DNA from 2 places in the Desulfitibacter alkalitolerans DSM 16504 genome. Region 2 is predicted to be linked to the other one. Evidence: a T-box and tRNA genes for the amino acid it is inferred to sense, from the RefSeq annotation. Region 2 holds a T-box; the other holds one or more tRNA genes.
What was found. The T-box of region 2 lies ahead of thrS (threonine--tRNA ligase). A T-box ahead of a tRNA ligase gene usually reads a tRNA of that ligase, here a tRNA-Thr.
Positions count from the first base shown of each region.

Region 1 (16,627 bases), on a different contig from region 2:
AGCAAAAACTATGGGCCTTTGCAGACAAAATAAGAGATGAGCTTAAAGAAAAGGGTATTGTATTAGAGGACAGTCCCCAGGGGACCAAGTGGAAATTATTACAGAAGGAGCAGGGAGATGGATCTAGATCTTAACCTGGAAGCTAATGACGTTAATCCAGAATTCATGAATCCCCTTGTTTGGGCTTATATTGGCGATGCAGTGTATGAGCTTTATGTTCGAACTCACCTGGTTACACGAGGTCCATCAAAGGTTAATCAGCTGCATTGCGAGTCAATAAAATATGTCAAGGCATCAGCCCAGGCCGACTTTGCAAGAAAAATTACTGAAAACCTAAATGAGGATGAGATTAGAATAATGAAAAGGGGTAGAAACACAAAGTCTACAGTGCCAAAAAACGCTGATGTGGCAGACTACCGGTACAGCACGGGGCTGGAAAGCCTTTTAGGGTACTTATATTTGCAAAACAAAAAGGAACGATTAATGGAGATATTAAACATGCTAGAGCTAGAAAAAGAAGCATAGGTGGGATGAATTATTATGGGAGAAACCAGCTTAAATGTAGCTTTAATCAAATATACGTCAGAGCCTGAAGAAGTAGTAGCCCTGGCAGCAAAATTATGCTATTCGCCCCTTGACATTCATGAACTGAAGGGAGGCCTGGTTCCAGGTGAGCTTGAGAATTTCATAAGTAAGATACTATCCCTGGGTCATTTATCTACAATAGAGCATGTATCCTTTACCTTTGGCATTGAAGGAGTATCCAGGGCACTGCTGGCCCAGATCACAAGGCATAGAATAGCAAGCTTTAGTGTAAAGTCACAAAGATATGTATCGGAAACAGCAAATGATGAAGAAACCTTTAATTACATAATACCGCCACGTATAAAGGAATTAGGTGAGAATTATGTAAGCCAATACATTGCACAAATGAAGCAGATGCAGTCATGGTATAACAAATGGTATGAAATCCTGGGAGGAAAAAATTCTGGAGCGGAGGAGGATGCCAGGTTTATTTTACCCAATGCTGCAGAAACTAAAATGATTCTAACCATGAATGCTAGAGAGTTATATCACTTTTTTAAACTTAGATGCTGCAGCAGGGCCCAGTGGGAAATAAGGGAGCTGGCCTGGCAAATGCTTAAGGCTGTTAAGGAAGTAGCTCCAAACATCTTCTCCCAGGCAGGACCGAGCTGTGTTACTACAAAGTGCCCTGAAGGAAAAATGACTTGCGGCAATAGAGATCAGGTATTATCAAGATACCAGTCACTTCAGGTAAAGTCTTAACCTTTGACACGGAGGTATACTAAATGAATGAAGCCATTGCAGGAAAAAATTCTGTTTTAGAAGCACTTAGGGCAGGGCGCGAGATCAATAAAATATTTTTAGGTGAAAGTGTCACCAGGGATAGGGTTTTCAAAGAGATTATAAATATTGCAAAAGCTAATAAAATTCCTGTTCAAAATGTTGCTAAAACAAAGCTTGATGATCTTGCTGAAACAAATAAACACCAGGGTATTGTAGCCATGGTAGCTGTTAAGGAATATGTGCCCCTGGAAGAGATTGTGCATAGAAAACCCTTGTCAGAAGCCCCTGTAATATTAATGGTTGATGGCATAGAAGATCCCCATAACCTTGGCGCAATTATTCGAACCTGTGATGCAGTAGGTGCTGCGGGAGTGATTATACCTAACAGACGCAATGTGGGATTAACAGGAATTGTAAGCAAGGCAAGTGCCGGTGCCATAGAATATGTGCCTGTGGCACGGGTTACCAACCTGGCCCAGACAATTGTTGTATTAAAGGAAATGGGCTTCTGGGTTGTTGGCTGTGAAGCAAAGGGTGAAAAGACAATCTATGAAGTTGATTTGAAGATGCCCCTTGTGCTTGTTGTTGGCGGAGAGGGCAAGGGCATTAGCCGCCTGGTTCAAGAAAAATGCGATTTTTTAATAAGATTGCCCATGGTTGGTAATATAAGCTCCCTGAATGCATCTGTAGCAGCTTCAATATGTTTGTATGAAGCCTTAAAACAAAGAATATTTTAGGCATGGCAATAAGTAGGTGATGTGTTGGAAGAATATCTAATTATAGATGGCTATAATATTATAAATAGCTGGCCTTTATTAATAGAACTAAAAAATGACAACCTGGAATTGGCCAGGGATAAACTAATTGAAATGCTGCAGAATTATCAGGGAATACAGGATATAAATATAATTATTGTCTTTGATGCCCACCTGTCTGATGCTAAAATGCGAACAGTCTTTAATCAGGGCAGGGTGCAGATTTTTTATACAAAGGCAGGAGAAACGGCTGATGCATTGATTGAAAGAATGATTAGTGAAATTCCCTCACGCAGTAAGATCACAGTTGTAACCAATGACTGGAATGAGCAGAGAATTATCCTTGGAAAAGGTGCTTTAAGGATGACGTCTAGGGAGCTTATGCACAGGTTAACTGCTGCAGAAGAAATAATTAATTCTAAGTCCAGTAATTCACCCATAAAGATTAAATCCATAGAAGATAGACTTGAGTTGCAAATTAAAAAAAAGCTGGAAGAATGGCGGCGCAAACCACGTTGAGGAAAATAAAGTTGATTTTAGAAGCATTTTAATGTATAATTATGGCGTTGAGATGGACAAACTAATTTGTTTGCCTCCGTGAAAGTTTTTGGCAAGTTGTGTACAAGACTTGCGTATAGTTGTGATGAGGGTATTTATAAATGAATATACTTTTAGAGGGTATTTATTATAGAAATACCTTTTTATTTAAACTTCAAGTGGAGGCGATGCCATGAGTGTAAATGCTCAAAGCGATATGTATCTTAGCTACGAAGTTTTGGTTGATGAAGACATTGTGGAAATTGCTCAGGCAGGAGACGATGCAGCTCAAGAGTATTTAATTAATAAGTACAAGAATTTTGTAAGGGCCAAAGCCAGGTCGTATTTTTTGATCGGAGCCGACCGGGAAGATATTATTCAAGAAGGCATGATTGGTCTTTATAAAGCCATTAGAGATTTTCGCTGCGACAAGCTCTCATCATTTAGGGCTTTTGCTGAACTGTGCATTACCAGACAGATTATTACAGCTATTAAAACTGCCACAAGACAGAAACACATTCCTCTGAATTCTTATGTATCTCTTAACAAACCCATTTATGACGAAGACTCTGACAGAACATTGCTAGACGTTATTTCCGGCTCCAAAATTACCGACCCGGAAGAACTAATTATTAGCCAGGAAGAGTTTGGTGATATTGAGGAAAAAATGGGCGAGATCTTAAGTTCTCTTGAGTGGAAGGTTTTAATGTCATATTTAGAGGGCAAATCCTACCAGGAAATAGCATACGAGTTGAAAAGACATGTTAAGTCCATTGACAATGCCCTTCAAAGGGTCAAGAGAAAGCTAGAAAGATACCTTGAAAAAAGGGAAGCTTAAACCATAAATTGCCATCATATTTTTATTGACTTAATTCTAGCAGCATGATATAATAACTTTTGTCAGTCAACGAGAAACAATGACTGACATTTATATGGAGAGGTTCCCGAGTTGGCCAAAGGGGGCAGACTGTAAATCTGCTGGCTCAGCCTTCACTGGTTCGAATCCAGTCCTCTCCACCATATTTAATTTAATAGCATTAACAACATTCGTTGCGGGGTGGAGCAGCTGGCAGCTCGTCGGGCTCATAACCCGAAGGTCGTAGGTTCGAATCCTTCCCCCGCAACCAATTTTTATTTTAAGGCATTTTAGCGGGGACATTCCCCGATTCCAGAATCTAGCTATAATGGGGTGTGTCCTCTTTCATTATGCGCCCACATAGCTCAGCAGGCAGAGTGTCGCCATGGTAAGGCGAAGGTCGCCGGTTCAAGTCCGGCTGTGGGCTCCATTGAAATCAAAGGATTTTAAGTTTTGGATAATCTGCAAATTATCCAATGTAATGCAATTGTAATGTAATTAGGAATGTTTTCTTAACAAACCGTCCATTTTATGGGCGGCTTTTTCTTTTTTCTTAGGCGTTACATGAGCGTATATATTTGCTGTTGTTTTTATATCTTTAAGCCTTAACCCATGGAGTTTTATGTTTTCACTTAGTTCAATCTTAGATAGCACTTTCTTTGGAAGTTTTTAGAAAACATATATGTCCCCTTAAACCTCCAAGGATTATTTAATTATTTTCTTTAGGATAAATTCATCGTGTTTTGTTACCTCTGCTTCAATACGGTCAAGCTTATCTGAATTCTGTTTAAATCCATCAAATAGGGCTTTTAGTTTATCCCCATGGTCATGTTCTATTTTTAAGACAACTTTTTTAACATCCTTTAGTTCGTTTTCTAAATTAGTTATTCTGTTATCCAAACTGTCTATTCTGTTATCCAAACTGTCTATTTTACTATCTACCTGCTGGAACTGCTTGTCTACCTTTTCAAAGCCTTTCTGCATTTCAATGTAAAGCTTTTCCATTAAATCATAAATCTTCTCACTATCCATTAACGATTATCCTCCTTTAGAATTGAGTAGAATTGAGGGTCAGGCTTGACAAATTGACATTTTATAATGCAGGGATATAGCAAATTACTAACAATCCGGCTTTTAGATAAACTAAAAGCCGGATTGTTATAGATGTAAACTTTGCTCTTAGGACTTTGCTGGTATAAGCAGCACTGGGATTGGGGAGTAACGGGTTACCTGCAGGCTTAGGCTTCCCATAAACAATTCTTTTACAAAGCCCTTGCCCTGGCTTCCCATTACTACAAGGGATAGATCCTTATTATCCTCAATGGTTTTCATAATCACATCAATAGGCCGCCCCTTGGCAAGCTGGTAATCTACATTGGCAGCTCCAGCAGCCTCTAACTTGGTTTTTATAGACACTAAATCATTCTCAACTGCTTTAGTGTTTCTATCTTGAATATCCTTGATTACTTTAGGATCTAATTCAGGAACTGAGTGAATTAAACCGTCAATATCTACTGTATCCTGTACATGGAGTATAGTAACTGGTACCTTTAAATCTCCAACAAGTTTTTCTACATAATCTAGTGCCCTTACTGCTGTTTTTGAAAAATCAGTTAGGTACAATATGCGATTAAACATTCTTTTGCAGGCAAGGGTGACTTCATCCTTGCTTATTGTAGTCTTAACTAGAAAGACAGGTATCCTTGTCATGGTAAGGACTTCAGAGGATACACTTCCTATAGTAGCTCTCTTTAAAATTCCCTTGCCATGGGTGCCCATGAATATTGCAGATGCCTTTTGCTTTTCTGCCTCCTCTGTTATTACCTGGGAAGGTATACCATGAACAGTTTTTATAACTGTTTTAATGCCGGCTGCATCTAAAATACTTCTCTGGTTTTCTAGCTTGTCCAATATAGCTTGTGAAGTAGGATGGTTCTCATCTATGATAGGTTTTAATCTTTCTAATTGAACCTCTTCAGTTTCAAAAGGAATAGTTTCATAAACTACATGCAGCAGCAGTGCCTCTTCAACTCCTGCGTTTTTAAGTTGGCCCACACAATTAATTAGAGCATTAGATGCATCTGATAAATCACTACAAATTAATAGTTTTTTAAACATACTAATCCCCCCTTGTTTATTTATTATTTGCCAAATTCGATAAATTGGCACCAAAAACCTTTTTCTTCACAAAAAATTTAAAAAATCTTCAAAATTGCTTTATCATTGTGTCAGGGGTTAGATGAGAATTTTTAATATGAATTGACATATGTATGATAGGGTGATATAAATATTTTAGGATCCCAAAATAAAAATTGGGTCCCAAAAAAGACCAAAAGGTCTAAAAACTAAAATTGTGCGTCTGGACATTAATAAATAGTGGAGGTGGTTCATATGTCTGATAAAGGGCAGCAGCCAGGGTATATGGAACGTATAAAGCGACTTAAGAATAGAGTCCTCGAAACCCGCCCAGAGATGGACCTGGAAAATGCAAGGATACTTACTGAGGGTTTTAAAGAGGCTGAAGGTGAACCGCTAGTGGTACGAAAAGCTAAAGCCTTCCGTAAACAATGTTTGGAAAAAACTGTAACCATATGGGATGATGAGTTGATTGTTGGCTGTTCTGGAAGCAAGATACGAGCTGGCATCTTGTGTGCAGATTCCTGTTGGTCAGTACTTAATGATGAATTGGAAACAATTAGTGAGCGCAAGTATGATCCCTTTTATCTCAAACCTGAGGATCGAAAAGTTTTCGAAGGGCAGATCAGGCCATATTGGAAAGGCAAATCAAATTATGAAGAGTGGCTTGCCCAGATTCCTGATGATACCCGTGAATTGCGGGATAATGGAGTGGTTTATATTGACCGTAAGGCTGTTCGAGGATGGGGAGAAACCACTGCCGGTTATGAATGGCTTATTAAAGAAGGGATAGCTGGAATAATAAAGGTAGTAGAAAAGAGGAGAGCAGAACTGGATATAACCATACCTGGCCATTACGAGCAGGACTACTATTTAAAAGCCCTGCTCATTGTGGCCGAGGGTATAATGAAATTAGCCGAGCGCTATGCTGCTGAAGCTGACCGCCTGGCTTCCATAGAAGAGGACCCTCAGAGAAAAAGAGAGCTCCAGGAAATAGCACAAATATGCCGTTATGTTCCTGCAAATCCTGCAAGAACCTTTAGAGAAGCCCTTCAATCCTTTTATCTCTATCATATATGTATTTTTATGGAACAAAATGCTGCCAGCTATAACCCGGGAAGAATGGATCAGTATCTCTGGCCTTACTACAAGGCCGATCTAGATGCTGGGCGTATTACACCTGATGAGGCCCAGGAGCTTCTTGATTGCTTGTGGATAAAGTTTAGTGAGCCATGCCTTTTCCAGGATGCAACCACGGCAGAGTTTGCCGCAGGGTATCCCATGTTTCAGAATGTGTGTGTTGGAGGTGTAGATCATACCGGCAGGGATGCAGTAAATGACCTTTCCTATATGATTCTCCAGGCAACAATGGATGTCCAGTTATACCAACCATCACTTTCAGTACGTTATAGCTTGGCCAAAAACCCCAACTCCTTTTTGAGAAAGGTTGTTGAACTGGTGAGCCTTGGAACAGGTTTTCCAGCGTTTCATAATGATGATCTGGGAATTATGATGCTTATGAACAAGGGTATTCCCTTAAGAGAGGCCTTAAACTGGAATCCCTGCGGATGTGTGGAAACCAACCTTGAAGGAAGATTGCGTCAGTATACTGCCCTTGCAGATATTAATCTGGGCAGCATGGTTGAATTTGCCCTTTTAGATGGGAAAAATAGAAAAAGCGGGAAATACATTTCTGCAAGAACCGGCAGCCCACTTGATTTCAAGACATATGATGATTTTCTTGCAGCAGTAAAGACCCATATAAAATATGCTGTAAAAGCAGTAGTAAAGGGAAGCCATGTCATAGACGAAATTGGTATGAATCGCCCATGTCCTGCCCTTTCATTGACTTTTAAAGAGTGCATCCAAAGGGCAAAGGATTATGCCTGGGGCGGAGCAAAATACAATACTGGGAATGGAATTATTCTTATTGGTGTGGCCGACCTTATCAATAGCCTTGCAGCAGTCAGGTATATTGTTTTCGAGAAGCAGCAGGCTACCATGTCAGAACTATTAGCTGCCTTGGACAAGGATTTTCAAGGGTATGAAAGGCTTTACAAGCTATGCCTTGATGCTCCCAAGTATGGAAACGACGATCCCATGGTAGATGATATAGCAGGGGATATGTTTACTTTTATTGCAGATGAGATTGAACAATACAGCAGCAAATATGGCCGTATGACACCTGGCATCTTGCCTGTTTCTGGAAATACTCCCTTTGGCCTGGAGGTTGGCGCCCTTCCATCTGGGCGCAGAGCCTGGAGTCCCCTTGCTGATGGGGTTAGCCCCAGTGGAGGTACAGATTTTAACGGCCCTGGTTCCGTCCTCAAATCAGTTGCAAGAATTCCCCATGCTAGGTTTGTCCAGGGGACATTGTTAAATATGAAAATTGAGCCAGCAATGTTAAACACGGAAAATGGAATAACCCAGATGATGAATTTGCTCAAGAGTATGTGCAGCCTTGGCGTATACCATGTGCAGTTTAATGTAATTGATCAGGAAAAGCTGATTCGTGCCCAGCAATACCCTGATGAATATAAAGGGCTGCTGGTTCGTGTGGCAGGCTATACAGCTTATTTCGTAGAATTGGGTAAGGATGTGCAGGATGAGATAATTGGACGTACCATACACCATGGGATTTCTGTGGGGTGAACTAATGAAGCAAACCAATACGATGATGGGGACTGTTCTAAGAATTGAACGGTCATCCATCCATGACGGCCAGGGCTTGAGAACGGTGGTTTTCCTAAAGGGGTGTCCTCTAAAGTGCCTCTGGTGTTCAACTCCTGAGTCCCAGAGTCCCGATCCTGAACTAGGATATGCTTGTAATAGCTGTGTGGGATGTGGTACATGTGTCGCATCCTGCCCCGGGGGAGCTCTTTCTAGCACAGAAGATGGTTCAAAAATAAAATACACAAGCTCAAGCTGCAGGAAGTGCTTTCATTGTGTCATAAACTGTCCGCGTAATGCTTTAAAAAAGTATGGCACCTGTATGTCCGTAGAAGAAGCAGTGCGTGAAATTACAAAAGATGAAATATTCTTTTTTCATTCAGGAGGCGGTGTTACTTTAAGTGGTGGTGAGCCTTTAAGCCAGGCAGATTTTGTATCGGAAGTCTTACGAAATTGCAAGGGGCTAGGAATTCACACTGCCATGGAAACCAGCCTTCAGGCCTCCTGGGAAAAGGTAAAGTCAATTTTACAGTGGCTGGATGTTATCTATGTGGACATCAAGCATATGGATCCGCAGCAGCATAAAAAGTTGGTTGGCACTGATAACTCTTTAATTCTTGATAATCTTCGAAGGATTGACCAGTCGCCTTATCCGGTGCATGTAATTGTGCGTGTCCCAATGATCCCTGGCATCAATGATTCAGATGCCAATCTAGCAGCAACTGCTGGGTTTTGCAAAAATCTCAAAAAGCTTAAAGAAATAGAACTGCTGCCTTACCATCGCCTGGGAATGGAAACTTACAGGCATCTTCAATTAGAGTATGCCTTAAAAGATATAATGCCGCCATCACAGGAGGAAATCCTGGAACGAGCTAAATTTTTGTCCCTGCAAAAGCCTGGTGTTCCCATAAGGGCAGGTGGCGGATTTATCAAGGACAGTGGGAGGTAACAATATTTAGTTGTGGAGTGATATAATGGGAAGTCCAGATACAGGTCAGTCCCTTATGGATATGGCCTATGAAATCATCAAGAAAAGAATAATAAATCTGACTTATCCGCCTGGTTCATCTCTAACAGAAGCAGGCCTAGCCCAGGAATTACAAACCAGCAGAATGCCCATTCGTATGGCAGTCAGGCGTTTGGAAAATGAAGGGTGGCTTATTGCTGACTATCGCAAAAAAATTCGGGTTAAAGACATTACCAGGAAGGATGTTTTAGAAATATATCAAATCCGCAGCCTTTTGGAAAGTAATGCACTGGAGATGATATTTGATCTAAAAAAAACCTGGGAATACTCCCATAGAATTGAAGAGAAGGTTGTGCGCATTAAGGCTTCTCAAAAAGATCTCTATGAATGGGAGCTGGCTGATACTGAGATGCACATGGAAATTGTCAGCATTTATGAGAATGAACGGATTAATCGCATCTACAGAAGTAATCAAGATGAACTAATTCGTATTGGTCTAATGTCCCAAAAAAGAGAAGGACATGTTGAAGAGATTATAGCTGGCCTCTACAAATTTGTGGAAGCAATTCGACAGGAAAATCTGTCAGAGGCCATGGAAATACTTCGCAGGGACCATCTTGAAGCCGGGCAGGAACTGGCTCTGGCCAAGGTCTTTTAAGAGTAATAAGTATTTTAATTATGAATGCATATAAAAATCAGGCAATGAGAGTCTGATTTTTATTGTTTCTGTTGGCAATATGAAGGATAATGTAAATTATTAAGAAGAAAGAGGAAAAAAATAATATATATGATGGTATTTAGTATCCTAAAGTTAGAAAAATAGAGAATGGGAGGTTAGTAATTAATGACCGAAAATGCAGGCATCTCAGGTTTTCTAAAGAGAAAAAATATTGAATTTACAATAAAACGCTATGGTGTTGAAGCATTGGGTGCCATGGCTCTGGGGCTTTTTAGTTCTTTAATAGTGGGTTTAATCCTTAAAGTGTTGGGGGAAAGAACAGGATTGGAGATTTTAATTACTTATGGAACAAGTGCCATGGCAATGGCAGGTCCGGCAATTGGGGTGGCAGTTGCTTTTGGTTTAAAAGCCCCTCCCTTGGTTTTGTTTTCCTCTACTGTTACTGGGATGGCTGGTTATCAATTAGGTGGGCCTGCAGGCTGTTTTGTGGCGGCAGTTATTGGTGCTGAGTTTGGGAAGTTGGTTTCCAGGGAAACGAAGATTGATATTATTATTACACCTATTATGACAATTATTACAGGCGTTGCTGCCGGTACATTTGTTGGTCCTGTAATTGGCCAGTTAATGTCTTCCTTGGGAGTACTTATAATGAAAGCAACTGAGTTGCAGCCTGTCTTAATGGGGACTATAGTATCTGTGTTAATGGGCATGACTCTTACCCTGCCTATTTCTAGTGCTGCTCTGGCTATTATGCTGGATTTAAGAGGAATAGCTGCTGGGGCGGCTACTGTAGGTTGTAGTGCACAAATGATTGGTTTTGCTGTGGCTAGTTTTCGTGAAAATGGATGGGGTGGTATAGTATCACAAGGTTTAGGGACTTCCATGCTCCAAATTCCTAATATTGTAAAAAACCCACTAATATGGATACCACCCACCTTAGCCGGTGCAATTATTGGGCCATTATCCACCACTATTTTCCGTATGGAAAATGTAGCAGCTGGAGCAGGAATGGGAACAAGTGGGCTTGTGGGACAATTTGGAACCCTGGATGCAATGGGCTTTAGTACAACTGTTCTTTTGAAAATAGGACTTCTGCATTTCATTTTGCCCATAGTCTTGACCTTGGCAATATCTGAATTTATGCGAGGGAAAGATTTGATTAAGCTTGGTGATATGAAGCTGCATAATTAGCAATAATAAACCGCCAACAAAGTGTTTAAAAACTTTGTTGACGGTTTTTGTTTGTAAATACAATTCTCAAAAACTGAATTTAGAATTAGAACATAGGCATTGAAAGTATTAATAATAATATTTACATTATTTTATAATTGTGCAATTAGCAAGAAAATTTAGAATTTTACACTTGTTATCTTATGCAATGTGCTGGAGGAAAATATGCATCCAAGCCAAAATTAATATATAGACTTTTTAAATTATTTAAAAAATATTAGCCTGCAGGTGGAGTGATGAAAAAAATTGTTATAGCATCAAGTGGTTTAATGGATTTATTTACGTCATATGATGTGGCTTCTTTGATAGAACTAGGCATTAAACAACAGCATGCTTATGCTTCAGTTAGAAAATTCATGATAACTGATGGAGATTCTGGTACTGCAGAAGCTCTGGTCAAAGCAAGGGGAGGAATGCTTTACCATGAACAGGTAACTGGGCCCCTTGGTGAACCTGTGAGAGGAAGCTATGCTCTATTAAATGATGGAGAGACAGGTGTTGTGGAAGTAGCATCTGCCTCAGGAATGTCTTTAATAAAAGATTATAGAAACCCCATGTACACAACATCTTACGGAACTGGAGAACTAATCTCTGCTGCCGTACAGCAAGGATGTAAGAAAATATACGTAGGATTAGGAGGTTCTGCAACTAATGATGCAGGTGCTGGTATGCTGCAGGCCCTGGGAGTTAGATTGTTAAATGCAAGGGGGGAGCAAATACCCAAGGGAGCAATAGGACTAAAACAATTGGCTGCAATTGATGTTTCAAAGGTATCCCGACAAATAAATAATGTAAGTTTTATTGGTTTATGCGATGTAAATAATGCCCTATGTGGAATAACGGGCACATCTTTTTCCTTCGCAATTTATAAAGGAGCTTCACTTGAGGCAGCAAAAGTATTAGATGAAACCCTGCTGAATTTTGCTTATGTAGTAGAACGCCAGCTTGGGAAAAGGGTTAAGGATATTCCAGGAACAGGTGCAGCAGGGGGAATAGCAGCTGGGCTTATGGCTGTTTTGGGAGCAAGGCTGTGTAGTGGAGCTGAAACAATTGCTGATTTATTAGAAATGGAAACCCTGATGAAAAAGGAGCACATTGATTTAGTAGTAACGGGCTGCGGCAAATTACCAGACAGCAAGGTTAACAGCAGTATTCCCAAAGTAATAGCCAGATTATCAAAAAAATATAAAATACCAGTTCTAGGTATTATGCAGGAAGGTATGGAGGAAGATCCAGGTATTGTGGACATGGAGAAAACTGCATTTTTTCCAGTTTCCAAAAGCCTGCTAAAAAGACAAATTGAAAATAGTATTGTTAATTCAGTTAAAAAAGCAGTGGAAGCAATAAAATATGGAGAAAGCGGGAGGTTGGCTTGATGAATGTAGTAGACAGATTAAATAAAGCTATGAATTTTGAAGAAACCTATCCAGTACCTGTAGCCCTATGGGATGTGGCACCCTGGATGCCAAGTATGTTTGGTGTTAATTGCAAGGAGTATTACTTAAATCCAGACATTAAATTAAATATATTAACTAAACTGCAGGAGACTTTTCCAGAAGCAATTTTGTTTCCGGGAATATTCCCTGACTATGGAGTTGTAGTTGAAGCCTCGGCATATGGCTCAGAGCTATTATGGTTAGATGACGATGCACCTTATGCCCATGGATGCATTCATGAAATAGATGATATTCTAAAATTAAAGCAAATAAATCCCAATACTGATGGTTTGATGCCAAGGGTCCTGGAAGAATGGTCATATTTGAGGAAAAATGCCAAGGCTTTTTTAAGTAAAGACTATGGATATTTTGAGGGACACGCCTTTATCATTGGACCAGTGGAAACTGCAGCGATGCTTAGAGGGTATGACAAATTTTTTATTGATTTTTTTATTAATACTGCCATGGTTCATAAGCTATTAGATATTGTTACAGAGGGATTAATAAGTTGGATAAAAGCCCAGGAAAAATGCAATGGAAAACTATCTAGACTGTTTGTTGTTGACCATGTAAGCACCCAGCTTTCGCCAGCCCACTTTGATGAGTTTTTTATGCCTTATTTAAAGAGAATATTCCAAGAATTTAATTATGCCAATTTAAGGCTCTGGCATAATGAGGGCAGGTCAAATCATGTTTATGACAAGCTGACTCAAATAGGTTTCAATATTTATAACTTTGGAGCTGATCCTGTAGCTCAAATCAAAAAGGCAGTGGGCGATAAATTATGCTTGATGGGAAATTTAGACCCTGTTAAGGTAGTCCAGAAAAAATCTTATCAAGAAATATATGATTGTGCTGTTGAGGCTATAAAGCAGGGAGGGAATGGTGGAGGATTTTTATTATCTGGTGGAGGAGGTTTAGCGCCCAAAACAAAAGTAGAAAATGTAAGAGCCATTATTGATGCTGCACAAAATTTCAAGAGAAATTAAGACTAAATTCAGGGAGGTTGTTTATAAATGAGAGGAAATATGCTAAAGGCAGTTGTATTGGCATTAGTGTTGAGCTTAGTAGCATTTTTGGCTGTTGGTTGTGGTGGCAAGGACAATAACGCTGACAGTGGTAGCAATAATGATGAAAAAAAAGTAACCCTGACCTATGGTGGAATCCAGTCAACGGAAGATAATGCTACAAAGGCAATGTACAAGATGGCGGAAATAGCTAAAGAAAAAAGCGGCGGAACAATTGAAATACAAGTATATCCCGCTTCCCAGCTTGGAGATGCAATCAGTCAGATTGAAGGAGTTATGATGGGTTCTCAAGACATGTTTATTGATGCAGCTTCATTCATTGCCCAGTTTGTGCCTGACAAGCAGGTAGACAGTTTATTCTTTGCCTTTTCCAGCGAAGAGCACTTTAAAAAGTATCTAAATAGTGAATTAATGACCAGGGTTGAAGAGACATTTTTACAAGAAAGAAATGTTAGGGTTTTAAATCAGGGATATTTAAGAGCTCCCCGTGTAATGGTTTCAAATAAACCAATTAACTCTATAGAGGACATGAGTGGGCTCAAAATGAGGGTGCCAGAGATTAGAACATATCTTGAGTCAGTGCGTGCACTAGGAGCAAGTCCAACTCAGATTGCCTGGGGTGAAGTGTATCTAGCCTTATCCCAGGGAGTAGTAGATGCGGCCGAAGGCCCATTGGATGCAGTTTATTCAATGAAGTTTTATGAAGGGGCACCTTATGTTACAATGACTAACCATATTCGAGATAACCTGGCAGTTTTAATAAATGAAAACAAATTTAACAGCTTAAGTGATAATCAAAAGCAGGTCTTAATTGAAGCAGCTGCTGAAGCAGGGCACTGGTATACTGAGCAGGTAAGCAGTAATTTAGATAAAGTAGTAGAAAACTTAAAAAATGAAGGAGCAATAATCATCGAAGATATTGACGTTGAGCCCTTTGTTGCCCTCATGTTTGAAGCAGCAGATAAACTTGAACAAGAAGGGGTTTGGAGTAAAGGATTGTTCAAGCAAATTCAAGAATTAAAATAGAGTGCCTCTATACTGGCAGGGGGGATAATAGTGAAAAGCTTAAAAAACTTACTAAAAAAAATAATAGAAGTTGGAGCACAAATACAGGTTACCTTGGGAGCATTTTGTTTAGCTTTAGTTATAATAACCATTACTACTGGTATAATTAGTCGCTATGTTTTTAACTCTCCATTTGCCTGGACTGAAGAGTTAGGGGTATTCCTATTCGTTTGGATAGCTTTCCTTGGGGCGGCTGTTGCAGTTGCAAAAAACAAGCATGTGGCAATAGATTTATTGCCACAAAAGCTTTCCCCAAAAACTGCTGTTGTATTAGAGTTTATTCTAAACATTTTTATTTTAGTGTTTTTAATTGTAATGATCTTTGGAGCTTTTAAATTATATGGAGCTACAGGAAGGCACTTTAGTGTGGCCTTAAATATACCTAGAAGTATATATTACTTGGCTCCTCTCACCTCGGGAATATATATGGTTTTAGTGTATATTTACCGAAATTTAGAAATTCTCGAAAAAGGCAGTACAGCAGTTCAACATGGTTCCAGAAGTGCCGAATTATAACCTGTAGAAAAGCAGGGATGTTCCAGGGAGAGGAGGTTATATTTTGACTATAGTATTGGTACTAATATTTTTATTTCTGCTCTTTATGATTTTAGGTGCTCCCATTGCTTTTGCCCTGGGAGTTGCCTCCTTAAGCTATCTTATATTAAATCCAGCTGCACCTATAGAAATCATTAGTCATAGAATGACCGGATCGCTTTTTAGTTTTATTTTACTAGCATTACCAGCATTTTTGCTTTCAGGTAGAATGATGAACTGTGCCGGTGTAACTGATAGGATTTTTGATTTTGCCGTTGGCTTGGTTGGTCGTTTTCCAGGGGGAATTGCCCATTCCAATGCGTTAGCCAGTATGTTGTTTGCTTCAATGTCTGGTACAGCTATTGGTGATACTGGGGGATTAGGGCAGGTTGAATTAAAGATGATGAAAAAGGCAGGGTACACTACTGATTTTGCATCAGGACTTACTGCTGCTTCTGCAGTAATTGGACCTATAATTCCTCCAAGTGTTGTAATGGTTGTCCTGGGTGCTACAGCTGAGATTTCTATTGGAAGGCTCTTCCTGGCTGGCATAATACCTGGTATATTGTGCGGGCTTAGTATTATGGGTTTAGTTTACTGGAGAGCCAAATATACTGAAGAAGGAAGAAGCTGGCCTATTACAAGGGTACCCTGGGGGCAGGTATTAAGAGCCTTTCTAAAGTCTTTTTTCCCCTTGTTGACGCCAGTAATTATTTTGGGAGGAATATTACTGGGTATAGTAACTCCCACAGAAGCGGCTGTCTTAGCTATAAACTATGCCATAATACTGGGTATAGTTTACAGAGAATTAACCCTTAGGAAGTTATGGGATACATTAAAAGAAGCTGTGGAAATGACAGGAGTTTTCATGTTCATTTTCGCAATTGCAGGTTTCTTTAGCTGGATATTAACCCTGGGCGGCCTGCCGCAGCTAATAGCATCTACATTAACAGGTATTACAACAAGCGAGGTAGGGCTGCTCATTATTATCGCCTTACTAGCTTTAGCTGTAGGAGCATTCTTGGATACTACTGCTGCTATCCTGCTCATGACACCAATCATACTACCAGTAGTGCATATGGCAGGTATTGATGTTATTCACTTTTCAGTAGTTTTTATATTGGCATTAGTAATTGGAATTATCACGCCACCCTTTGGCATATGTCTTTTTGTAATGAGTGATGTGGCACAAATACCAGTTTCTAGAGTTACAAGAGCTGCACTTCCATATTTAATACCATTAAGTATAACATTATTATTAATTATTTTATTCCCGCAGCTTTCCACATGGATACCCTCACTATTCTTTAAATAAATAGAATAAAGCCATGGAAGAAGCCTCTCCTTTAATAGAATTAATTATCCTGTAAAATTTTTAAAGCTAAAAAACTGCTTTAAAAGGATTATTTATAATTGCAAGGAAAAT
Region 1 covers NZ_KK211103.1:264,120-280,746, reverse strand. The annotation lists gene cysS (cysteine--tRNA ligase) at 1-134, shown strand, start outside; gene K364_RS0117925 (Mini-ribonuclease 3) at 118-525, shown strand; gene thyX (FAD-dependent thymidylate synthase) at 541-1,287, shown strand; gene rlmB (23S rRNA (guanosine(2251)-2'-O)-methyltransferase RlmB) at 1,311-2,045, shown strand; gene K364_RS0117910 (NYN domain-containing protein) at 2,070-2,582, shown strand; gene sigH (RNA polymerase sporulation sigma factor SigH) at 2,794-3,438, shown strand; tRNA gene K364_RS0117900 (tRNA-Tyr) at 3,535-3,620, shown strand; tRNA gene K364_RS0117895 (tRNA-Met) at 3,652-3,727, shown strand; tRNA gene K364_RS0117890 (tRNA-Thr) at 3,811-3,886, shown strand; gene K364_RS0117880 (hypothetical protein) at 4,162-4,488, opposite strand; gene K364_RS0117875 (universal stress protein) at 4,636-5,574, opposite strand; gene K364_RS0117870 (glycyl radical protein) at 5,848-8,244, shown strand; gene K364_RS0117865 (glycyl-radical enzyme activating protein) at 8,249-9,211, shown strand; gene K364_RS0117860 (GntR family transcriptional regulator) at 9,237-9,887, shown strand; gene K364_RS0117855 (PTS sugar transporter subunit IIC) at 10,074-11,099, shown strand; gene K364_RS0117850 (glycerate kinase family protein) at 11,375-12,514, shown strand; gene K364_RS0117845 (uroporphyrinogen decarboxylase family protein) at 12,514-13,563, shown strand; gene K364_RS0117840 (TRAP transporter substrate-binding protein) at 13,591-14,628, shown strand; gene K364_RS0117835 (TRAP transporter small permease) at 14,659-15,183, shown strand; gene K364_RS0117830 (TRAP transporter large permease) at 15,227-16,516, shown strand.
Region 1: it has a tRNA-Thr gene. The T-box ahead of thrS (threonine--tRNA ligase) is inferred to sense a tRNA for this amino acid. The anticodon was not compared.

Region 2 (16,627 bases):
AATATTTTGTCACCTCCATAAAATATGTGCCCAAAGCAATTACAAAAAAACGGACACAATGTGCCCGTTAAAATGCGTAAACAGTACTTCATATACTGATTGCAACCTTATAAGCGTTAGCCATAAGGTGAGAAGCTTCGGGCCCCTTCTTAAATATGAAAACATATTTAATTCTCTAATTATGAATTATACCATGTTTCTTAACAAACTGTCAAATATTATCATGATCTATTTAGTGCTTTATTTAGTGCTTTTAGTGCTTTATTTAGTGCTTTTTGGCATCTGGCTTTCTTTAACAATTTCATTAACAAAGTCATCTAAAGTTTGTGCCCCTAAATCACCAGCACCCCTTTTTCTTACTGACACTTCTCTGTTTTCTACTTCCTTATCACCAATAACCAACATATAAGGTACTTTTTGCATTTGTGCCTCTCTAATTTTATAACCAATTTTTTCGTTTCTATAATCTACTTCTGCCCGGAGACCATTATTATCCAATTTCTTTAAAACCATAGCTGCGTAGTCTCCATGGGTTTCGCTTATTGGTAAGATTTTCACCTGAACAGGGGCTAGCCATAAGGGAAAGGCTCCTGCGTAATGCTCAATTAAAATTCCTATAAACCTTTCAATACTACCAAATACAACTCTATGGATTACAACAGGCCTATGCTTACCACCATCTTCACCAATATAATATAGATCAAATTTCTCCGGCATTAAAAAGTCAAGCTGTATTGTACCACACTGCCACGTTCTGCCAATGGAATCCCTTAAATGAAAATCAATTTTAGGTCCATAAAAAGCACCATCTCCTTCATTGACTTTATAATTGATTCTCTTTTCTTCTAATGCCTGTTTTAATGAGCAAATGGCCTTATCCCAAATTTCATCTGAACCCATTGCCTTCTCGGGTTTTGTTGATAGCTCTACTGAGTATTCGAAGCCAAATGTCTCGTAAAAATAGTCAACCAAATCAATAACATTTTTTATTTCTGATGTTATTTGCGATGGCAGCATAAAGATATGAGCATCATCCTGGGTGAAGGCTCTTACCCTCATTAAACCATGTAAAACACCTGACTTCTCATGACGGTGGACTAAACCCATTTCAGCTAATCTAATGGGAAACTCTCTATAGCTGTGCTGTTCGGATTTATACACAAGCATTGCCCCTGGACAATTCATAGGCTTAACACAAAAATTGTTTTCATCAATGTTTGTGTAATACATGTTTTCTCTATAATGCTCCCAGTGACCTGATTTTTCCCAAAGTACCTTGTTAAGAATAATGGGGCTCTTGATTTCCTGATAACCCCATTTTTTATGTTCCTTTCTCCAGAAATCCTCCAGTTGATTTCTTAACACCATACCCTTTGGATGAAAAAATGGGAAGCCTGGGCCTTCCTCTTGAATACTAAACAGACCAAGCTGGGCTCCAAGTCTTCGATGATCTCTCTTTTTGGCCTCTTCTATGAGCGCTAAGTACCCATCTAGGTCCTTTTTCTTAGGAAAAGCAGTGCCATAGATTCTTTGCAGCATTGGATTCTTTTCCGAGCCGCGCCAGTAGGCCCCTGCTAATGATAATAGCTTTATGGCCTTTATATCTCCAGTAGTTGCAACGTGAGGCCCAGCACATAGATCTAACCAATCTCCATGCTCATAAATGGATATAACTGCATCATCTGGCAAGTCGTTAATCAATTCTATTTTATAATCCTCTCCCCTTTCTTTAAACAGCTTAATTGCATCTTCCCGGGATATCTCTTTTCTAGTAAACTTTTCGTTTTCTTTAATAATTTTGTCCATTTCTTTTTCAATTTTTTCCAAATCCTCTGGTGAAAACTTGTGTTCTGAATCAAAATCATAGTAATACCCATCTTCAATAGCTGGACCTATTCCCAGCCTGGTTCCGGGATAGAGTCTTTGAACAGCCTGAGCTAAAATGTGTGAAGCACTATGCCTATAGCAATGCTTGCCTTCTTCAGTATCAAATGTAAATATTTCAAGACTTCCATCTTCATGTAAGGGTTTATCCATGTCAACAATCTTACCATTGAATCTGGCTACTACAGCCTCTTTAGCAAGTCTTTTGCTAAGCGTTTCTGCTATTTGCAGCGGTGTTGAGCCTGATGGGTATTTGGCTTGAGTGCCATCTTTTAACGTAATAACAATTTCAAACATTGATACTACCTCCTATGTTAATAAAAAATAAAAAACCATCCCTGATGTTTAAGGGACGGTTATAACCGCGGTTCCACCCTTTTTGGGATAAACTCCCCACTTTGAAAGGTACATGTAACGGTGTTAACCGTCAAGTCTTTGTAGACTTGCTGCTCAAGGGTGGTATTCAATAGTTGGAATTAAAAGATACTTTCAGCCTAGGTATCTATTCTCTGAGTAATTACCATTCAATTTACTTTCCCTATCATAGCTTTTATTTGGAAATTATTCTTTGAAAAAGATTATAACTGTTAATTAATATTTTTGTCAATTAGTCTTTTAAATACGTATTTTTAGAAAAATCAATAGCCATTATGCAAGAACAGTAATTATTAATAGCTGTCCCAGGCCAATTATAAATCCAAGTACCGCTCCCAGGTATTCAATATGCTTTAATTCTCGTCTGGTTATACTTATTATTAGCTTTTCAAACTCTGCCAGCTCTAAATTATTAATCTTTTCTTCGACAATACTGTGTACAACTATATTGTCACTTAAGTCTTCTAATCCTTGTCTTGCAATGGTAGGCAGTACCTTTGTTAATTCTTTAATTAAAATTTCTTCAATCATATTGCCTACTGTTTCTTTAAGCCTTGATGGAAATATGCCGGGTATTCTGTTTGTCAAGTTAGATTTGATTATAGATGCAATATTTTTTATGAAGACAGTGTCATTTATGCCGCTTTCAAATGCAGGTATAAGATCTTTAATACAGAGCAGCTCCTTCTCCACAATCTTACCTATATTAGCAGCTATCTCATAACGTCTTTTTGGAATAATACCCTGTATTGAAAAATTAATAATAGGAAACCTCATTGGCTTATATGGACGGAATATTAGTTTTATTGCGATAAGGTTAGTGACCCAACCAATTATAGCTCCCATTACGGGAATTATTATTAATTTTAATTCCATAATTGTTTCATCCTTAGCTGGATTAAATTTGCAACCTTTACTCTATTAGCTCCTATAGTTAATAGCTTGCTTATTTGTTTTTTGAATATGAATGACTGCATTTTATGCAGCCTTCACACTTTATTACCCTGTTTTCCCCAAATACCTTACGCAAGGTAGAAATCAGCCCCTGATGCTCTATGTTTCTAAACCCATGCAGAACTAGTTCTTTTGGAGCAAGTGAAATAACAGAGCTTATTACAATATCTTCATAGCTAATGTCCTCATCCATTAAATTTACACCATATTTATAGAACTCTATACCCTTTAGCTCTTCATTATAAAGCTTAAAGGTTCCAGAGTCATTAAAAAAGATATGAACACATTTAAATTTGGGTCTAGTAATATGCATAAGGTGTTTTAGTAAATCTACGAATTCGTCATATTCCTTTTCAAGAAGATAATCTTCTACAGAATCCTCTACTGCTAATTGTATCTCATTGCAAAAATCTTTCAACCTAAAATTTACAAAGCCGTCAATAATTAAATTGTTGTTATTTTCAAAGTGCTTTATTATTCTTTTATAAATTCGCGATTTCCAAGCCTTTTGATTATTTATGTCATTGAAAGCTAATAGATAGTTTTCCGTTTTAGTACTAATAGCTCTTCTTTCATCTATGTCAAAATAATAATAGTGGTTTTTAATAGTTTTTTCAATTATTATATCCTTATATTTATCCACTATTAAATTAGTTAAGGTTGAAATAAGTGAGTTTATGCAATTGTTTAAAGAATTGGAGCTTTGATTTGCAGTAAGCTTAAGCTCATAAAAATAGTATTTTCCCTTAACTTTTATATCTAGATCATTTATTAATCCCTGCTCTCTCATAGTAATAAATTGATTCTCCAATTCTTCATACATAAAGTTTAAATCTTTATTAGTGACAATTGAATACAATAAATCCATAAAATCACTTCCTTCCCTTATCAATATATGTAGAAGAATTTTAATGTATTCAAAAGTAAGTAATTGGATATAAAATTGCTATATACTAATATTTTTTCTATTTAATCAAAAACTGAGTAATATAAAATCTAAAAACACACATCCTATATAATGGGTAAAAAAATTCATTTCGGAGATAATAGATAATGGAGGTGAATATAATGGCTGAATTACAGTTTCCTGAAGAATTAGCACAAAAAATACGTGATGGTCAAAAACATGGAGTTTCTGAAGAAAACATGGTGAAAGGTATTGTTTCTTTAGGTAATCTTTTAGAAAAGTTTACAGAACCGGATACTGCGGAAGAAGCTTTAATGAAAACAATGTGGGAAAACGCTAATGAAGAAGAAAAGTACACAATAGCTAGATTAATAGTAAGAATCGGAAAAAAGAATATTCATTAATATAATTAAATGGAACCCGAGGGTTCCATTTAATTATATATTATAGCATGCACTTTTACCCATAATATACCTGTAAAATTGAATCCCAGCTATAGCGGCTGGGACTGGAAAAAAGAGTTGTCATCCACCATATAATCTAATTCTTAATCGGCACCTGCAGCGAACAGGTTGTTATTTGGGAAAAGGAAGAAGAATAGTATTATGATTATAATCAAGAAAAAATCGTTACCACCACAATGATTGTTGTTTCCCATTAAACAGCATAACAATAGCAGAATAAGAATTAGGTTGTCATCAAAGATTGGCAATACTGGACCTGGATTTGGTCTTGGTCCATGTCCTGGTCTACCCATATGAAAGCCCCCTTCACTATTTGATACTTATATATATGTTAAGTTTCCCTATGTTGTTACAATTTGGCAAATAGTATTTTTCCAAAGCAAAAACCAGACTTATTGTCTGGTATCTGGGTAATTAAGAATTAAGGAGTAAAAAATTTGAGAATATTCGCTTTTAAAGAGATGAAAAAACGCCAGGTTCTAAAACCTTGGCGCTCTATGTTTTAATTGATGGTGGGCGATACTGGACTTGAACCAGTGACCTCTTGCATGTCAAGCAAGCACTCTAACCACCTGAGCTAATCGCCCGCTAACCTAATATTAACGTAACATATTATACACTTTTTATCTATCTATTGCAAGCTATCAAAGTTTGTTACTGTCTAGGTTTATTATCAGTTTATTACCATTGTACCTTTTTCATTCTTTCCAAGGCTTCTTTAAGCCTATTTTCAGCAACTGTTAAAGAAATTCTAAAGTAACCTTCACCATATTCTCCATACCCATTGCCAGGAGTAATAATTACATTGGCTTTTTCAAAAATTAATTCACAGAATTGGGCAGATGAATAGCCTTTAGGTACTGGAACCCAGATATAAAAGCTTCCAATGGTCTTTTCAAGCTGCCAACCCATTGAGTTTAATTTATCAATAACCATATCTCTTCTGTGTTCATATAGTTTACGCATATCCTCCAGACAATCTAAAGGACCTGTTAAGGCCTTTATTGCTGCAACCTGAACAGCCTGAAATACACCTGAATCAAGGTTGGATTTTATTCTTCCCAGAGCTTCTATAACCTCTTGTCTTCCCACTGCCCAACCAATCCTCCATCCAGTCATGTTAAAAGGCTTGGAAAGTGAATTAAATTCTATACCCACATCCTTTGCCCCAGGTATCTCCATGAAGCTCAGGGGTCTTTGACCATCAAAAAAGACTTCTGAATATGCAGCATCATGGCATACAACAATATCATATTTTTTGGCAAAGGCCACAACCTTTTCAAAAAATTCCCTATTAGCTACTGCACCAGTAGGATTATTTGGATAATTGATAAACATTAGTTTAGCTCTTTGAGCCACATCCTCAGGTATTATATCTAAATCTACTAAAAAGCCATTTTCTTCTTTTAGAGGCATTACATAGGGTGTACCGCCTGCGAGAATAGTTCCTATGCCATAAACTGGATATCCTGGATCCGGTACAAGGTTTATATCTCCTGGGTTAACATAGCAAAAAGAAATATGGCCTATTCCTTCCTTTGAGCCAATTAGAGAAACTACCTCCTTCTTGGGATCCAATGTAACTCCATGCTGACGTTCATACCATTGGCATACAGCCTTTCTATATTCAAGCATTCCAACTGAGCTTGGATATTGATGATTTGCTGTCTCCCTGGAGGCAGTATTTAATTCTTCTACAATATAGCTAGGAGTTGGTTGATCAGGGTCACCAATTCCAAGGCTAATAATGTCAACGCCCTTTTCCCTTGCCTCAGCTATTTTTTGTTCAATACGTGCGAATAAATATGGTGGAAGCTTTGAAATTCTTTCAGCCTGCTTAATCATTTAATCACCCCTTGGTTAATTTATTTAAAAGGTTTCCTTCAAATACATATTCTGCAGCACCTGTCATGTAGACCATATTATCTTGCTTGCTCCATTTTATGTGAAGGCTGCCTCCTGGCAGAATAACCTCTACGTCCCTGTTGTTTTTTCCATTTAATACTCCTGCCACCGCTACAGCACATGCACCAGTACCACAGGCCAGGGTGGCTCCAGCACCTCTTTCCCAGACCTTTACCTTTACTGTTGATTTATTAATGACCTGAACAAATTCAACATTTGTATATGCAGGGAATACAGATGCCTTCTCAACCAATGGACCCCATTTTTCTAGAGGCACCTCCACCAAGTCCTCCACATATATGATACAATGAGGGTTTCCCATGGAAACACACGTCACTGCAAAATGCTGCCCATTAATTTCAATAGATTGATTAATTACTTCTGGGTTTCCAGAAAGAGTGGTTGGTATCTCCTCAGGTTTAAGGCGAGGGGACCCCATATTTACTTTAATATTTTTTACAGTTAAGCCATCTACTATTACCTCAGTTATGATTAAACCCGCCAGGGTGCTAATGGTTATAAGTTGCTCCTTGACTATTTCCTTCTCATAAAGATATCTGGCAACACACCTGGTTGCATTGCCGCACATCTCAGCCTCAGAACCATCAGGATTAAAAATTCTCATGGTTACATGAGCTTTGTCTGATGGCAAAAGTACAACTAGACCATCTGCACCAACACCAAAGTTTCTGTTGCAAACCCTAACAGCTAATTGAACATAATCTGTTATAGGCGTAGTATTTGTTAAGCTATTAATTATTACAAAGTCATTGCCTAATCCATGCATCTTAATAAACTCCATATAAATTACCTCCTGGATAACATTTGTATAACCGAGCCTTTGCACACTGCTGCACAAGTTCCACAACCGCCGCACATTTGAAGATTTACATGAAATTCTTCACCTTCTCTGACAAGGGCTCCCCTGGGGCATGCCTCAACACATTCATCACATTGGATGCACACACCACAATGTAAACAGCGTTCATGGGGTTCAATATAATGTGGATTTTCTATGGGAGAACATTTGTAAGGTTCTAGAATAAAGTCCTCTTCTTCCATGTTATTACTCCATTGATTTGGAATCCCCTGCAGGTCTGCGTGAATTTCATAAGCACATTTTTTGGCCTGGGCTATGTTTTCTGCAACAAGCTTCAGCCCACTAACATCACCTACAAAGTATACATTTGAATTATTAACTCTAAAGCTTTTTTCAGATAAAGGCTTCAAAAAGCCCCTATTGTCCTTTTGCTGCGTTAACTCCTCTGGTATAAAATTTAATACTGGCAGTTCACTTGTAAAAACCAGAATATTATCCGCTTGAAAACTAAGGTTACTTCCCATGTGGCTTTTAGCAACTACCAGACCATCCCTAGTAATTTCCTCAATAAAAACCGGATATTCGAATTTTATACCTTTCTGTTTTAGTCTATTTATCTCATGTTTATTTCCAGAAGGGGTTTTTATATCAAGTACTGTTATATTTTCTGGACTAACTCCCATTTTTAGAGCTGCTTCTATACCATCAATTGCTGCATCACCAGCTCCTAAAAAAACTACTTTCCTACCTAATCTGTCTACCTTTCCCTTGTTGTAATCCTTTAAGAAGTCTATGCCAGAAACAGCCTTATCTATGCCTTTAACAGGGGGCATCATACCCTTGTGAGCACCGACTGCAATAATAATGCTGTCATGGATAGTCATGAGCTCCTTGAATTTCTCTGAATCTACTGGCGAGTTTAATTCTACCTCTACTCCCATGTCCATAATTCTCTTAATATCATGCCTGAGTTCTTCAAGAGGCAACCTTTCTCTGGAAATTACTTGGAACATTTTTCCTCCAAGCTCCTGGTCTGCTTCATAAATCTTTACCAAATATCCTAAACGTGCAAGAAAGTATGCAGCACTAAGTCCAGCTGGGCCTCCTCCAATAACACCAATAGAACCCTTACAATTATCTATTGGAAAAGTAACTTGATGGGTTTTATACATTTTAGCCAATTCACTGCTATTAATTGGGAAATCTAAATATCCCCTGGTACATCCATCCATGCATAAATGTGGACATATATGGCCGCAGCAGCTGTTCCTGAAGGGAGTATATTCATCTAAAAGCTCTATTGCTTTGTTAATATGATTTTGTCTTATATGCTTAAGAAATTGTCCAGTAGGAATACCAACAGGACAGGATCTTTCACATGGAGATTTTCTCTCCTTATGAATTGGTTTTAGACCTGTATTTACTGGATATGCGGGATAATAGAAATTTTCAAAAGGTCTGCTGCCCACAGGAACAATCTTAACAATACTGCGTTCGAGTAAACTGCCTGGATCAAAATCAAACTCACGGCAAAATTCATTAACTAGAGAAGTAATCTTCTCCATATCCCCATTGGTTACTTCAGAAAAGGCTCCTCCTATTCCAAGCTGATATTGTTCAACATGGCTTTCAAAAACGAAGATTTCGCCTCCATGAATACCTGTTGCCAGGGTACTGGCAGCTTTGCCGACTACATCATCCTTTATATTATTCCTATTTAAAACAATAATAGTTCCCCCCGCCATATATTCCCCTAGAAAATCTCCTGCAGTACCACCTATAACCAAAGCAGGAACCTTTTCCTTATATGACTTCATATGGATACCAACCCGGTAACCAACATCATCTCTAACAAAGATTTTCCCGCCGCGCATCCCGTAAGCAAGGGCATCCCCTGCTATACCATGAATTACAATAGTCCCACTATCCATGGTATTTCCTATTGCGTTTTGTCCGTGGCCTTTAACTATTATTTTACTACCTTCCAAGGCAAAGCCAAGGTCCTCACCTGGAATACCCTCTATCTCAATAATGGCATTCGGGTCATTTATTCCAGTGCCAATATATCTCTGACCAAGGACATTTTTTAATAAAATATGTTTATATCCCTCTTTTAAGGCGGACCTTATTTTATCATTTAAATCTCTATAATAAATACCCTTTGCATCAATCACATATGCCATGATGTCACCTCTATTCACCTGCATGTTTTATTCCAAGAATCTCTAATTCCTTATCATTCAAGCCTACTCCCCTTAAAAGGAGTCTGTTGCCTCTAAAGCTTCCCATATCATAAATTCCGTTGAGCCCCATAAGCTCTTGCATTTCATGGTGCCAGCCTTCTACAAGATTTCTAAGGCGTTCTTCTGCCCATTCTACATCAAGGCGTTTTAATAGAGACTCCTCATTAGTTGTAATTCCCCATGGACATTTTCCCGAATGGCATCTTTGGCACATGTGACATCCACATGCTACAAGGGCAGCCGTCCCTATTGCTACGGCATCTGCACCCAGGGCTATGCATTTCATCACATCAGCACTATTTCTTATACCCCCTGCTGCAATTATTGATGCCTGGTGCCTAATGCCTTCATTTCTTAATCGCTCATCAACTACTGCTAATGCCAGCTCTATAGGAATTCCAACGTTATCCCTTACAATAGATGGAGTTGCCCCACTTCCTCCCCTAAAGCCATCAATATATATCATATCAGCACCAGCATGTACTACTCCTGTGGCAATTGCAGCAACATTGTGAACAGCTGCAATCTTAACACATACTGGCTTATAACCAGTAGCTTCTTTTAATGCATGGATTAAAAGCTTTAAATCCTCTATAGAATAAATATCATGCTGTGGTGCAGGTGATATGGCGTCACTATGAAGTGGTATCATTCTAGTTTCAGATATTCCAGGCAGAACCTTTTCCCCAGGCAGGTGACCACCAATGCCCGGTTTTGCACCCTGACCGATTTTTATTTGGTAAGCTCCACCAAGCCTTAAATATTCTGGACTTACACCAAATCTTCCAGAGGCCACCTGGAGTACAGCCCTTGATGCATAATCATATAAATCCTTATGAAGGCCACCTTCTCCCGAATACCATAAAATATTCTTTTTCATTGCCACCTTTGCCAGAGCCTTCTGTAGATTTAAGCTTATACTTCCATAGGACATTGGTCCAAAGACTAATGGCAAATCAATCTCTATCAAATGTTGCTGCTTTTGGTCTTTACTATTGCTATATGAGACTTCTCTTCTGCCAAGGAAGGTAGTGGTTTCCATGGGCTCCCTTTGCGGATCTATGGATGGGTTTGTAACCTGACAAGCATTAAAAGTTATTCTATCAAAATAATTTGGCAGATCATTATCAGCTCCCATGCCTGTTAAAATAACAGCCCCTGAAGCTGCCTGTAAATGCACCCTGTTAACACTTTTATAGTCCCAAAGCTTGTTGGCCCTTAGTGGAAAAGGTCTGTCAACTATGGTTATAGCCCTTTTAGGACAGGTTAGTTCACAACGGTGACATGCACCACAAGAGGACTGGTTGGCTGCCGGCAGCTTTTTCCCATTCTTTAATATTATTTTTATCTCATTAAATGAACACTCCCGGACACATTGAGCACAACCATCACATAGCTCATAATTAAACTCTGGCTTAAACAAGGAATTTAGACCCTGGTCGTAACATTTATTCATAGAATTCACTCCTGATTCTGTTTCCTTTTTTAGTTTATGAAGCCTGCTTCTGACAAACGTTAACTTGTCGGGTGTATTCAACTATCACAGGCTCCCCTGCCCTTGGAGCAAATATTTCTTCCAGGTTATTCTCCATTTCATATAATGCTGATATCTCACTGCTAAAATATTTATAACCCTTGCATACACCCACTGACATGGGTCGAAGCTTGGTATTATCTGTAATGCTAAAGAGACCATTGTCATGTGCACACAAGATTGCAAAGGGACCATTTAACATTGCTGCTTCATAAGTAGTCTTAAGCTGAATTAACCTGCTTTTTTCTATGCTGTTTTTCATCCTTTTTATCTCAGACCAGTATGGGGGAGCTAAAACCTTGATGGCATCCTCAATACTTAGGCCATGCTGTCTAATTAGTAAATCAAGAAGGTAAGCAACCACCTCACTATCTGTTTGCAGATTACATTTATAACCGAATGTTTCTAAATATCTTCTATTTATTCCATAAGATGATATTTCACCGTTGTGAACAATTGACCATCCTAACAGGTTCATGGGATGGGCACCACCCCACCAGCCAGGAGTATTTGTAGGAAATCTGTTATGAGCTATCCAGCAGTATGCCTCATACTCATCCAAGCAATAAAAATCATATATTTCCTCTGGGGTACCTACACCTTTGAAAACCCCCATGTTTTTGCCGCTTGAAAAAACATATGCGCCTTGAATATTAGAGTTTATGTGCATTACATGACCTATAACATAATCATCAAATCTCATGCTTCCTGCATCATCCATCATATTCAAGGAGATCTGCTCCTGTTTAGGTTCTAAAAAAAACCTGACAATTAATGGGCAGTTTTTAATCCTGTGACCCCAAACCTTTACCCTTTCCTGGTGATGAATTTTAAAGTGTTTAATCAAATATGAGTAAACCTCTTCATGCTGGCTTTTTTCATTACATGCTACTTGGAAGGCGTATAAATCCTTGTATTCCGGGAAGATCCCATATGCTCCATAACCAGCTCCTAATCCATTTCCTCTATCATTTTGTAATACTATTGCCTTGCGTATTCTTTGACCATTTTCTCTAACCTGGTCCTGACTTATGAAACCAGCGATTCCGCACATATTAAATCATCTCCTTAAAATTTTAATCCAAAAAAATAAACGTCCTTATCCCCTCATTTAAATTTAACGGGCATAAAGACGCCATTGCCTTAACAGGTAACAAAAAACGCCTTTGCACCAGACTCATCTGAATACAAAGACGCCGTTGTCTTGATATATTTTGTTGTTAACACATTATAAAATAAATTTATTAATATTTCAAGACTTTTATGTCGTGTATACTTTATACCTAGTTCACACTTAAAACTTTTTTTGAGAAATCATCGGCATTAAAGGAGCTGCGCACAAAGGGCGCTGCTGCTACATGCTTAAACCCCAGACTTTGTCCAAGGGCTTCATATTCCTTAAACACTTCTGGATGAACAAATTCCTTTACCTCCAAATGCTTTTGAGACGGTGCAAGATACTGGCCTATGGTTACTACATCGCAATTTACACACCTTAGATCTTCCAAAACCTTTCCTACCTGTTCAAAGGTTTCACCCAGGCCTACCATAATCCCTGATTTTGTATATATTTCCTCGTCAAGTGATTTCACTAGCTTTAATAGATTAAGACTTCTATCGTAATCAGCTTCAGGCCTGACTATTTTATACAGCTCTGGGACTGTCTCAAGGTTATGATTATATATATTGGGTTTGGCAAGGGTTACCGCTTCAATAGCTGATATGGAACCAGCAAAATCAGGAGTTAGAACCTCAATGATCAGGCTTTTATCAAACTCTTTTAGTTTCCTAATCACCGCACTAAAATGCCCTGCCCCTCCATCTGACAAGTCATCTCTTGTAACTGAAGTAATAACCACGTGCTTAAGTCCTAATTGCTTGACAGCCTGGACTATTTTATCTGGTTCCTCAGTATTAACAGGACCTGGCTTATTATCAACTGGAACAGCACAAAAACCACAATTACGGGTACATGTATTTCCTAATATCATGAAGGTTGCAGTTTTTTTTGTAAAGCATTCACCCCTATTGGGACAAAGTGCACTTTCACACACAGTGTTGAGGTTTAGACTTTTTAATATTTCATTTGTCTTATTGATATTTGCAGAAGCTGGGATTCTTCTTTTTAACCAATCAGGAAATCTAGTCTTACTCATTATGACCTCCTAAGCATGTATTGCCATTCCAAGGGCTTGTTCGGCAGCTTCCATTACTGCTTCAGACAGGGTTGGATGTGCATGTATTACCTCTGTTATATCCTTTAGGGTTAATTTATTATGAATTGCTATTGATGCTTCTGATATTAAATCAGCAGCGTGGGGTCCAATGATATGAATTCCTAAAATCACATCATCCTCTTCTCTAGCAATTATTTTTACCATTCCATCGGTTTCTCCCATTGCCACGGCCTTTCCGTTAGCTATGAAATTGAATTTGCCTACCTTAACAGGAATTCCTTCCTTTGCACACTCATCATCTGTTAAACCTACTGAAGCTACTTCAGGTTTGGTAAATACACAATTGGGAACAACATCATAATCCATTTCCACTTCTTTGCCCTGAATGTTTTCTGCTGCCACAATTCCCTGGAAAGAAGCTACATGGGCTAGTAGTATTTTGTTTGTCACATCACCTATAGCATAAATATTAGGAATATTTGTCTGCATCTTTTTGTTTACAAGAATCTCACCCCTGCTGCCAAGCTCAACCCCAGTATTTTCAATTCCAAAACCCCGGGAAGCAACCTTCCTTCCCACAGAAATAAGTGCCTTCTTGGCTTTAAGTTCACCGCTGTCAGTGACAGCTTTCACTGACCCTGAGGAGGCAGTAAGCTCCTTGATCATTGTTTTTGTTTTAATGGTAATTCCCTTTTTCTTTAAGAAGGTTTGTAATCTCATGGCAATATCCTTATCTACCATGGGCAATACATGAGGCAGTGCTTCAACTATTGTTACCTGTGTTCCAAGGGCAGCATATATGGTGGCAAACTCACACCCTATCACTCCTCCTCCTACTATCAATAAACTCTCTGGAATTTCTGTCAATTCTAAAGCTTCGTCACTAGTTATGATATTAACTCCATCATAATTAAACGCATCAAATAACAGTGGCTCTGAGCCTGTAGCTATGATGATATTTTTACCTGCTATTGTCTGTTCCCCGTCATCAGATCTGACCTGGATTTCATTTTCATTGAGAAAATAACCATATCCTTTAAAATAGTCAATCTTATTTTTCTTAATTAGAAAATGTATGCCCTTTACAAGCTGTGCCACAACCTGGCTCTTTCTTTCTTGAAGCTTATGAAAATTAATTTTATATCCATCAACTTCTATCCCATACTCTCCAGCCTCTTTTACTGCCTCAAGCTTATCAATGCTAGCAATCATGGCCTTGGTAGGTATACAGCCCTTATTCAAGCACGTGCCCCCAACCTCTCCTGCTTCTATTAAGGCAACCCTGGCTCCAAGCTGAGCCCCCCTGATGGCAGCAACATATCCCCCTGGACCTCCACCCAATACAACTATATCGTACATTATACACCCCCGGATTATATTAAAAATTTCAATAATATTTAATACGTAATTATATACTATTATAAAAAAAAAGTCAGTATTTCTTGTTTTAAGAAAACTACTGAAATAGGAAAAATTATATATTTTTATTTTTTCAAATCCATATTATTGTAAAGGTTTTAAGTGACTTTATATATTAAAGCTATAATTGTCAATTTGTCAAGCCTGACCCTTTAAAAACGTGATAGATACTGCTCAATTTCCCAGGGAGTAACCTGTATCTTGTAAGACTCCCATTCCTTGTGCTTTGCTTCTTTAAATTTAGCTACTATATGCTCACCTAGAGCGTCCTTTACGATTTCATTTTTGTCAAGCTCATCAACGGCATGCATAATAGTGGATGGCAGGCTTTCAATGCCCCTCTCATTCTTCTCTTCATTAGTCATTGTATAAATGTTTACATCTGTTGGTGAACCTGGATCCAGTTCTTTATTAATGCCGTCCAAACCTGCTCTTAGCATCACTGCCAGGGCTAAATATGGATTGCAGGAGGGATCTGGATTTCTCATTTCTACCCTGGTTGAAAGACCTCTTTTAGCAGGAATTCTGATAAGGGGACTTCTATTTCTATGGGACCATGCAATATAGATAGGTGCCTCGTAACCTGGTACCAGCCTTTTATATGAGTTTACTGTTGGGTTGGTAATGGCACATATTGCCTTGGCATGGTGAAGCAATCCGCCTATATAGTTATATGCCACCTTGCTTAAGCCATATTTTCTTGCCGGGTCATAGAAAGCATTTGTTCCGTCTTTAAATAATGATTGGTTTGTATGCATACCAGATCCGTTAATTCCAGCTATTGGCTTTGGCATGAAGGTGGCATGCAAGCCGTGCTGTTGAGCTACTGTTCTTACTACAAACTTAAAGGTTGCAATCATATCTGCTGTTGTTACAGCATCAGCATATTTAAAATCAATTTCATGCTGGCCGGGTGCAACTTCATGGTGTGAAGCTTCAATCTCAAAGCCCATTTGCTCCAGTACAACACACATATCTCTTCTTGCATTTTCTCCCAGATCTACTGGTGTAAGGTCAAAATATCCAGCATTATCATGGGTTTCCAAGGTTGGATGGCCTTTTTCGTCAGTATGAAACAAGAAGAATTCACATTCAGGCCCAACATACATTGTGTAGTCCATTTTTTCCGCTTCTGCCACCGCTCTCTTAAGAGTTACCCTTGGGCAGCCATTAAAGGGAGTTCCATCTGGATTATAAACATCACATATCAATCTTGCCACCCTGCCATTTTGTGGTCTCCATGGAAACACTACAAATGTATCTGGATCAGGTCTTAAGTACATGTCAGATTCCTCAATACGAACAAAACCATCAACTGAAGATCCGTCAAACATTAACTCGCCGTCTAAAGCTTTTTCTAATTGTTCAATGGTAATTGCAACATTTTTAAGTACTCCAGTAATATCTGTAAACTGCAATCTGATGAATTTGACGTCATGTTCCCTTGCTTTCTCAATAATTTCCTTTTTCCTTAAATCATCCATCTTAATACCCTCCTATATTAAATTTAATAAATAAAAAATGCTCCCAGATGTACATACTTAATGTATGGTACACTTGAGAGCTTCTTTGCCCTTTGTATAGGCCAGGCACCATTGCCTAGCACTTACTTAAATATAATATATCATTAAAACTACCTCTTGACAACTATTTTTACTTAAAATTATTTAAAAAATTTATAGCTGTTTATTATAGCATCAGCAACAGCTTTCATAGACATGGACTGATTCATGCTCTGCTTTTGAATTTTTCTAAATGCCTCTTCTTCTGAAATGCCCAGAGATTTCATCAATATGCCCTTTGCCTTGTCAATGGATTTCCTAGCTTCCATTTTTTTCTTTAATTCATCTAATTCAGATTTTAAACGCCTGATTTCTTGAGATGATGCCAAAGCAGACTCAACAGCTGGCATTAAGTTATTCTCAGCAATTGGTTTAACCGCAAT
Region 2 covers NZ_KK211101.1:447,016-463,642, reverse strand. The annotation lists gene thrS (threonine--tRNA ligase) at 262-2,181, opposite strand; T-box leader at 2,230-2,438, opposite strand; gene K364_RS0114155 (DUF445 domain-containing protein) at 2,533-3,135, opposite strand; gene ytxC (putative sporulation protein YtxC) at 3,206-4,081, opposite strand; gene K364_RS0114145 (DUF3243 family protein) at 4,282-4,524, shown strand; gene K364_RS0114140 (hypothetical protein) at 4,668-4,877, opposite strand; tRNA gene K364_RS0114135 (tRNA-Val) at 5,095-5,171, opposite strand; gene K364_RS0114130 (LL-diaminopimelate aminotransferase) at 5,266-6,429, opposite strand; gene dapF (diaminopimelate epimerase) at 6,434-7,291, opposite strand; gene K364_RS0114120 (GltB/FmdC/FwdC-like GXGXG domain-containing protein) at 7,297-9,492, opposite strand; gene K364_RS0114115 (glutamate synthase-related protein) at 9,503-11,008, opposite strand; gene K364_RS24220 (class II glutamine amidotransferase) at 11,043-12,140, opposite strand; gene lipA (lipoyl synthase) at 12,370-13,242, opposite strand; gene lpdA (dihydrolipoyl dehydrogenase) at 13,252-14,622, opposite strand; gene glnA (type I glutamate--ammonia ligase) at 14,835-16,166, opposite strand; gene K364_RS0114090 (ANTAR domain-containing response regulator) at 16,346-16,627, opposite strand, start outside.